Linked DNA regions of Thiocapsa rosea. The protein of the gene in region 1 interacts with the protein of each later gene in a pairwise test. Links are inferred from orthologs where the notes say so. Each region holds a gene or a part of one and is shown in the gene's direction. Other genes may lie near its edges.

Region 1 (3,148 bases):
CAAGGGACTGGGACGGGCGCGGTATCCTCATCAGCGTCAGAGATACCGGGCCGGGGGTTCCGGCAGACCTGGTCGAGAAGATCTTCCGGCCTTTCTTTACAACCAAGGGCGCCGGCAGAGGAACAGGGCTCGGCCTCTCGGTCAGCACCGGGCTGATCCGACGCTACGGCGGCGCCCTGACCCTGGAGGCAACCTCCGAGGCAGGAACGGAATTCCGAATTTGGGTCCCTGCCGAACCTGCGTTCGACGATGAAGACACCTGGCTTGCACAGACACTGGTGTCGAGCCTGGAATCGCGCTCCTGGCCGGCATCCGAATACACTGCAACGCGACCGGATACACAGCCACGATCGCGCCCGGCTTCAGCACAGGACAACGCCATGCCAGAGCACTTCAAAGACCAAGGCTTTCTGCCCCTGCAGATCGCCGTCCTGACCGTCTCGGACAGTCGGACCGAGGAGAACGACACCTCGGGACGACTTTTGGTGGAGCGTGCCGAAGCGGCGGGGCACCGGGTCGTGGCCAAACGGATCGTCCCGGACGACATCTACCGGATGCGCGCGGCCTTCTCGGAATGGATCGCCGACCCCGAGATCCAGGTCATCTTGAGCACCGGAGGCACCGGCGTCACCGGACGGGACAGCACGCCGGAGGCCGTGGCCCCATTGCTCGACAAGCCGCTCGAAGGCTTCGGAGAGCTGTTCCGAAGCTTCTCGCTCGAGGAGATCGGCACATCCACCTTGCAGTCGCGCGCGCTCGGGGGACTCGCCAACGGGACCTTCATCTTCTGTCTGCCGGGCTCCAGCGGGGCCTGCCGCACCGCCTGGGATCGCATCCTGCTCGCGCAGTTGGACAGCCGCACCCGCCCGTGCAACTTCGCCCAGCTCATTCCGCGCTTGCTGGAGCGTTGACGATGACAACGGATCCTTGCGGCTGTGATGCGTCCGGGCGCGCGGCGCTGACCAAAGAGCAGGCGCTCGAGCGCCTGCTCGCGCGCGTCGACCCCATCGGCGAGACCGAGAGCGTCTCGATCGCCGAGGGACTCGGACGCGTCTTGGCCGAACCGGTCAAGAGCGCGATCGACGTCCCTGCCTGGGACAACAGCGCGATGGACGGCTATGCAATCCGTCATGCGGACCTGGCGGCCGGCGACGGGCGCCTGCGCGTCGCTCAGCGGATCCCCGCCGGCTCGTCCGGAAGCGTCCTCGCCCCCGGCACGGCGGCGCGCATCTTCACCGGTGCCCCGGTTCCCGAGGGCTGCGATACCGTGGTGATCCAGGAGGTCTGCGAGGCCGCGGAGGACTGGGTTCAAGTCCCGCTCGACTGCAAAACCAACGCAAACATCCGCCGCATCGGCGAGGACATCCGCGCCGGCGCCGAGGTCATCGCCACAGGCACCCGTCTCGCCCCGCAGCACCTTGGACTCGCGGCATCGATCGGCACCGCGCGTGTCCGTGTCTATCGGCGCTTGCGCGTCGCGGTCTTCTCCAGCGGCGACGAGCTGGTGATGCCGGGCGAGCCGCTCGGTCCCGGACAGATCTACAACTCCAACCGCTTCATGCTCTTCGGGTTGCTGGAGCAACTCGGCTGCAAGGTGGTGGATCTGGGGATCGTCGAGGACACCCCCGCAGCCACCGAGCAGGCGTTGATGCAGGGCGCAGCTCAGGCCGACCTGATCGTCGGCAGCGGCGGCGTCTCGGTCGGCGAAGAGGACCACATCAAGTCCGCGCTCGAGCGGGTCGGCACACTGGAACTCTGGAGCGTCGCGATCCGCCCCGGCAAGCCGCTGGCCTTCGGGCGCATCGGCGCGACGCCCTTCATCGGCAATCCGGGTAACCCGGTCTCGCTGTTCGTGACCTTTTGTCTCTTCGGCATCCCGGTGATCCGACGGCAGCAGGGTATCGCCGGGGATCTGCGTCCCCTGACGCTTCGGGTCCGTGCAGGTTTCGACTGGCTACGCCCCGACAAGCGAAGGGAGTTTCACCGGGCGCGCATTCAAATCGGCGACGACGGTGCGCAGGAGCTTGCGGTGTTCCCCAGCCGCTCATCCGCCGTGCTCTCCTCCGTCGCCTGGGCGGACGGCCTGGTGGAGATTCCCGAGAACCAGGTCATCCACAAAGGCGACTTCGTGGATTTTATTCCGTTCAAGGGTCTCTTCGGCTGAACCGCGTGCGGCGGGGCATGGCAGGGGCCGGGATCGGATCATTCTCCCCGGGATCAATGAACTCGGGGGGACGCGGTTCAGGTGACTGGGGTTTTGTTGGGCGGGTTATCCCTCATGGCGGTATCACCGTGGATCGGCAGTTGTTTGGGCTGAAAGAAAGTCAGGCCCGAGATTCGGCGGCATAGAGTAGCGGATAGAAATATGATCGATATCCTGTATTTCGCTCGGCTCAGAGAGAGCCTTGGACTGGCGAGGGAGCAACTGGATGCCTCGCAAAACATCGACTCCATCGCGGATCTACTCGCGCACCTGCGTATTCGCGGCGAGCCTTGGTCAACGACATTGGCCGAAGGTGAATCCGTTTTGGCGGCAGTGAATCAAGAGATCGCCCGGCCGGACACGCGGATCAAAGACGGCGATGAGATCGCACTCTTCCCGCCGGTCACCGGCGGGTAGAGCACGCAGGCCATTGATGAGAAACGGTTCTCATGAATGGCCCGGAACTATAGGGTAGGGAAGGCTCACGCCTCCCCTCCCTCCGGTAGGGTCGAGAACTGGCGCGCCGAGGTTAGGGTCCGGTGGATCCTCCAGCGCTTTCGCGCTGGCCCTCAGTCCGGCTCCCATGATCACGTTTCCAGCCCCCGCCACGTCAAACCCGGCGTGCCGTTTTCCGGCACCGGGCTTTCCTGCCGACTTCACATCCAGGGTTATGAGACCGCTTGCACTGGGAGCGCTTTCGGCTTACGCAGCCCGATTCGGTACCCGTCGTAGAGCCCGAGCACCTCGTATAGCCACGTCCTACTCCACCTCTTCCAGCCAAAGCCCTGACGCTGCCGCGCGCGCATCAGATGGCGCCGAATCTTCTTCTCCACCCAATCTTGGACATACCCGAAACAGCGACTGGAGTGCCCCACCCGAAAGTAGCCTACCCACCCCCTGAGGATCGGATTGATCAAGGCGATCACCCGATCGATCGGCTGCGAG
Region 2 (3,233 bases), 1.5 Mb from region 1 along the record:
CGATCCCTTGACCGGCTTCACGCGCAGCGGCGACTGCGAGACCGGCCCGCAGGACCTGGGATCCCATACGGTCTGCGCGCGCATGACCCGCGAATTCCTCGCCCTGAGCCTCGCCCGCGGCAACGACCTCGTGACCCCTCAACCCGAATACGGCTTCCCCGGCCTCAAACCGGGTGATCGCTGGTGCCTCTGTGCCGCGCGGTGGCAAGAGGCCCTCGAAGCCGGCGCAGCCCCGCGCGTCGTCCTGAGGGCGACCCACGAGCGCGCACTTGAGGTCGTCAGTCTCGCCGACCTCAAATCGCATGCCTTCGACCTGTCGTGAGGCAAGGGCGAGATCTGGTCGCGCACCAGGCCATGCCTTGATCATCGCCGCAGTGCTGTCGATGGGTTCGGCGCCCGCACCGGCGATGTCGTACCTCCCGATCGCGGATCCGAGCGCGCCCCCAACCCACGCACCGTCCCATCGTGCCCCCCCGGGCAAGGCAGACCGGTTGGTCGTCAAGAAGGCCGAGCGTCGCCTCTACCTGATGCAGGGCGACCGAACCTTGCGGAGCTATGAGATCGCGCTCGGGTTTCAGCCGATCGGGCACAAGACACGCGAGGGCGACGGCCGCACCCCCGAAGGACGCTACCTGCTCGACCGGCGGAACGACCGCAGCCGGTTTTATAAGGCGCTGCACATCTCCTATCCAAGCCCCGGCGACCGATGGCGAGCCGAGCGTCGCGGAGAACCGCCCGGAGGGATGATCTTGATCCACGGCCAACCGAACGGAAAAAACCGCTCGACGCGGATCGAGGATGATTGGACGCTTGGCTGCATCGCCGTCTCCAACCGTGAGATCGACGAGATCTGGTCACTCACCGTCGACGGGACGTCGATCGAGATCTTGCCATGAACCCAGAGCCATCGAAATCGCGCATCGTGTCGGTCGGCGGGCGGCTCCTCTCCTGGGTCGAGATGGTCGGTCTCGTGGTGATCGCCGTCGCGACGCTCATCGCCGGTATCCAGGAGATCACGGAGATGGTCGGCCGCCGCGCGGTCAGCCTCGGCGATCTTCTCCTGCTCTTCATCTATCTCGAGGTGCTGACGATGGTCGGCATCTACCTGCAATCCGGCGCCTTGCCGATCCGCATGCCGCTCTATATCGCAATGGTTGCACTCGCCCGCCACCTGATCATCGACATGAAGGAGATGACCGAGACCGCGATCATCGCCACCTCGGTCGCCATCCTGATTCTGGCCGTCGCCGTACTCCTCATCCGTTTCGGGCATGTCCGCTTCCCCTACAGCGCCTCGAGCCGGGACGAGGATGCGGGTTGATCGGGACGCAAGTCGGGGCGAAACGTTCAGGCGAACCCGCATTCGGACTCGGAATGAAGCGCACTGCGCCGACACCACGCGAGATCACCGGGGTCATCCTGGCCGGTGGCCGCGGACGTCGCATGGGGTGCGTCGACAAAGGGCTGGTGGAGTTCGCCGGTCGCCCGCTGATCGAATGGATCCTTGATGCACTCGCACCACAGGTCGGCACGCTGCTCATCAACGCAAACCGTCATCGCGAGATCTATGCAGGATACGGCGTGCCCGTGATCGCCGACTCCGAACCCGGATTCAACGGACCTTTAGCCGGGATGCTGTGCGCCATGCGCGCCGCTCGAACCGATTGGATCTTGACCGTTCCGTGCGACGGGCCTTTGTTGCCGCCCGATCTCGCGCGCGGACTCATCGCCGCGTTGGCATCGGACGATGCCTCTCTGGCAACAGTCACCGAAGGGGTCCGCATTCACCCGGTCTATGCCCTGATGCCGGTCTCGCTCGAACCGGAACTCTCGGCCGATCTCGCGGCGGGCACTCGAAAGGTTGCGGATTGGATCGTTCGACATCGCCCTGCGCTAGCCGACTTCAGCGATCGGCCACAAGCGTTTTCAAACATCAATTCAGCGGAGGACGTCGCGCGACTCGAAGCACAGCTGAAGACATCGACGTGACAGGGCGGGGACAGCAGAGTCGGTGCCCCGGATAGGGCCGAGCGGGACAGAGCACAACGAAACATAATGCTCTCAAGGGCCGTAGCCCATTGAGAGCAGTGCGACGGGGGCCGGGTGCCTCAGACTGCATCCAACGAAGACCTTTGCCTGCGTTGGATCGTGCCTATCAGCTCAGCTCCGGGTGGTGTCGCAACCTCAGTCGGGGGTCACGTTCTCCGCCTGCGGCCCCTTGGGGCCTTGCGTGACTTCCATGGTCACGCGTTGACCCTCGAGCAACGTCTTACGACCCGATCCATTGATGGCACTATGATGGACAAAGACGTCTTTGCCGCCCTCGCGCTCAATGAAGCCATATCCCTTCTCGTCATTGAACCACTTGACCGTCCCGGAAACCAATTCACCTGGCATATCAACCTCATCACTTAACGGACCAACCTGAGTTGGCTTTACTTAAACCCAGCCTTGCAATAAGGCTAGTGTGTCCTCCACTCGATCTTGAGTGGAATCTGAATCAAGACCATCTGACTCAGTCTTTATCATGCGTCGGATCCCGGTCACCGAAGGGCGTTCCATGGTTCGCGTGCAGCATGCCTTAACCGGATTTTTCTTGTCGTGCCGTACCCCGAATCACCGTGCAGCTCCCGCAACGCACCATACCGAACGGCATCCCTGTTCCGATCGCCCTTCGCTCGAGGCGCAGCCACGACTCGCGCCTTGCCCGATGCGCTGAACCGGACGCGACAACCTCTACTGGAAGGCGGATGCTCATCGGCACGGAATTGGAGAGGAGGCAGGAATAAAAAGCAGATGTCGGAATGGGGTCGATCGTCTGATCTCGAGATTTGATCTCGCACAGGGGTGGCCTCAAACGGTGCCGAGCGATTCGAAGCACCAGGCCCGAATTCCATGCGCGGGGCTTTCACTTGCGCCTAGTGTACCGCGAAATTCGGAAAATGCGCGCCCGTTGCAGCCATCGGAGCAAAAAAATTTGCGCACGCACGGAACCTCTCAACCGACCCGCTCGGGACCCTGCCAGGCCGGACCGGAGCTGGACTCGACACGCTGAATGCTGGGGTACATGAGATTCTGATAAGGCATGCTGACGAAATGCCCCTGAATCGCATCCACACCCGCGGCAGCCAGCATCGGCAGAAGCTCGGCGTTGTCGACCGCCAACGCGATGACCCGCATGCCCTCCTTCTTCGCGCACTGCACCAGCGCGTTCACCGCATCCTGCGGAACAC

What was found.
Region 2: the proteins of BDD21_RS18930 (region 1) and mobA interact in binary tests that used the Escherichia coli proteins (3 or more experiments, as listed by UniProt). The link is inferred for Thiocapsa rosea from one-to-one orthologs.

The regions. Positions count from the first base shown.
Region 1 is NZ_RBXL01000001.1:4,224,488-4,227,635, reverse strand. What follows is about bases 211-3,038. They hold BDD21_RS18930 (molybdopterin molybdotransferase MoeA), read left to right. Parts: upstream 211-913; coding sequence 914-2,164; downstream 2,165-3,038. Other genes in these bases: ltrA (group II intron reverse transcriptase/maturase), read right to left, coding at 2,872-3,038; moaD (molybdopterin converting factor subunit 1), read left to right, coding at 2,366-2,620; moaB (molybdenum cofactor biosynthesis protein B), read left to right, coding at 381-911. Also shown: more of ltrA, read right to left, coding at 3,039-3,148. UniProt on the Escherichia coli protein: Catalyzes the insertion of molybdate into adenylated molybdopterin with the concomitant release of AMP.
Region 2 is NZ_RBXL01000001.1:2,772,867-2,776,099, reverse strand. The notes cover bases 269-3,181. They hold mobA (molybdenum cofactor guanylyltransferase MobA), read left to right. Parts: upstream 269-1,374; coding sequence 1,375-1,989; downstream 1,990-3,181. Other genes in these bases: BDD21_RS12300 (EAL domain-containing protein), read right to left, coding at 2,998-3,181; BDD21_RS12305 (cold-shock protein), read right to left, coding at 2,185-2,397; BDD21_RS12315 (phosphate-starvation-inducible protein PsiE), read left to right, coding at 893-1,321; BDD21_RS12320 (L,D-transpeptidase family protein), read left to right, coding at 408-896; BDD21_RS12325 (DUF2237 family protein), read left to right, coding at 269-322. Outside these bases: more of BDD21_RS12325, read left to right, coding at 1-268; more of BDD21_RS12300, read right to left, coding at 3,182-3,233. UniProt on the Escherichia coli protein: Transfers a GMP moiety from GTP to Mo-molybdopterin (Mo-MPT) cofactor (Moco or molybdenum cofactor) to form Mo-molybdopterin guanine dinucleotide (Mo-MGD) cofactor.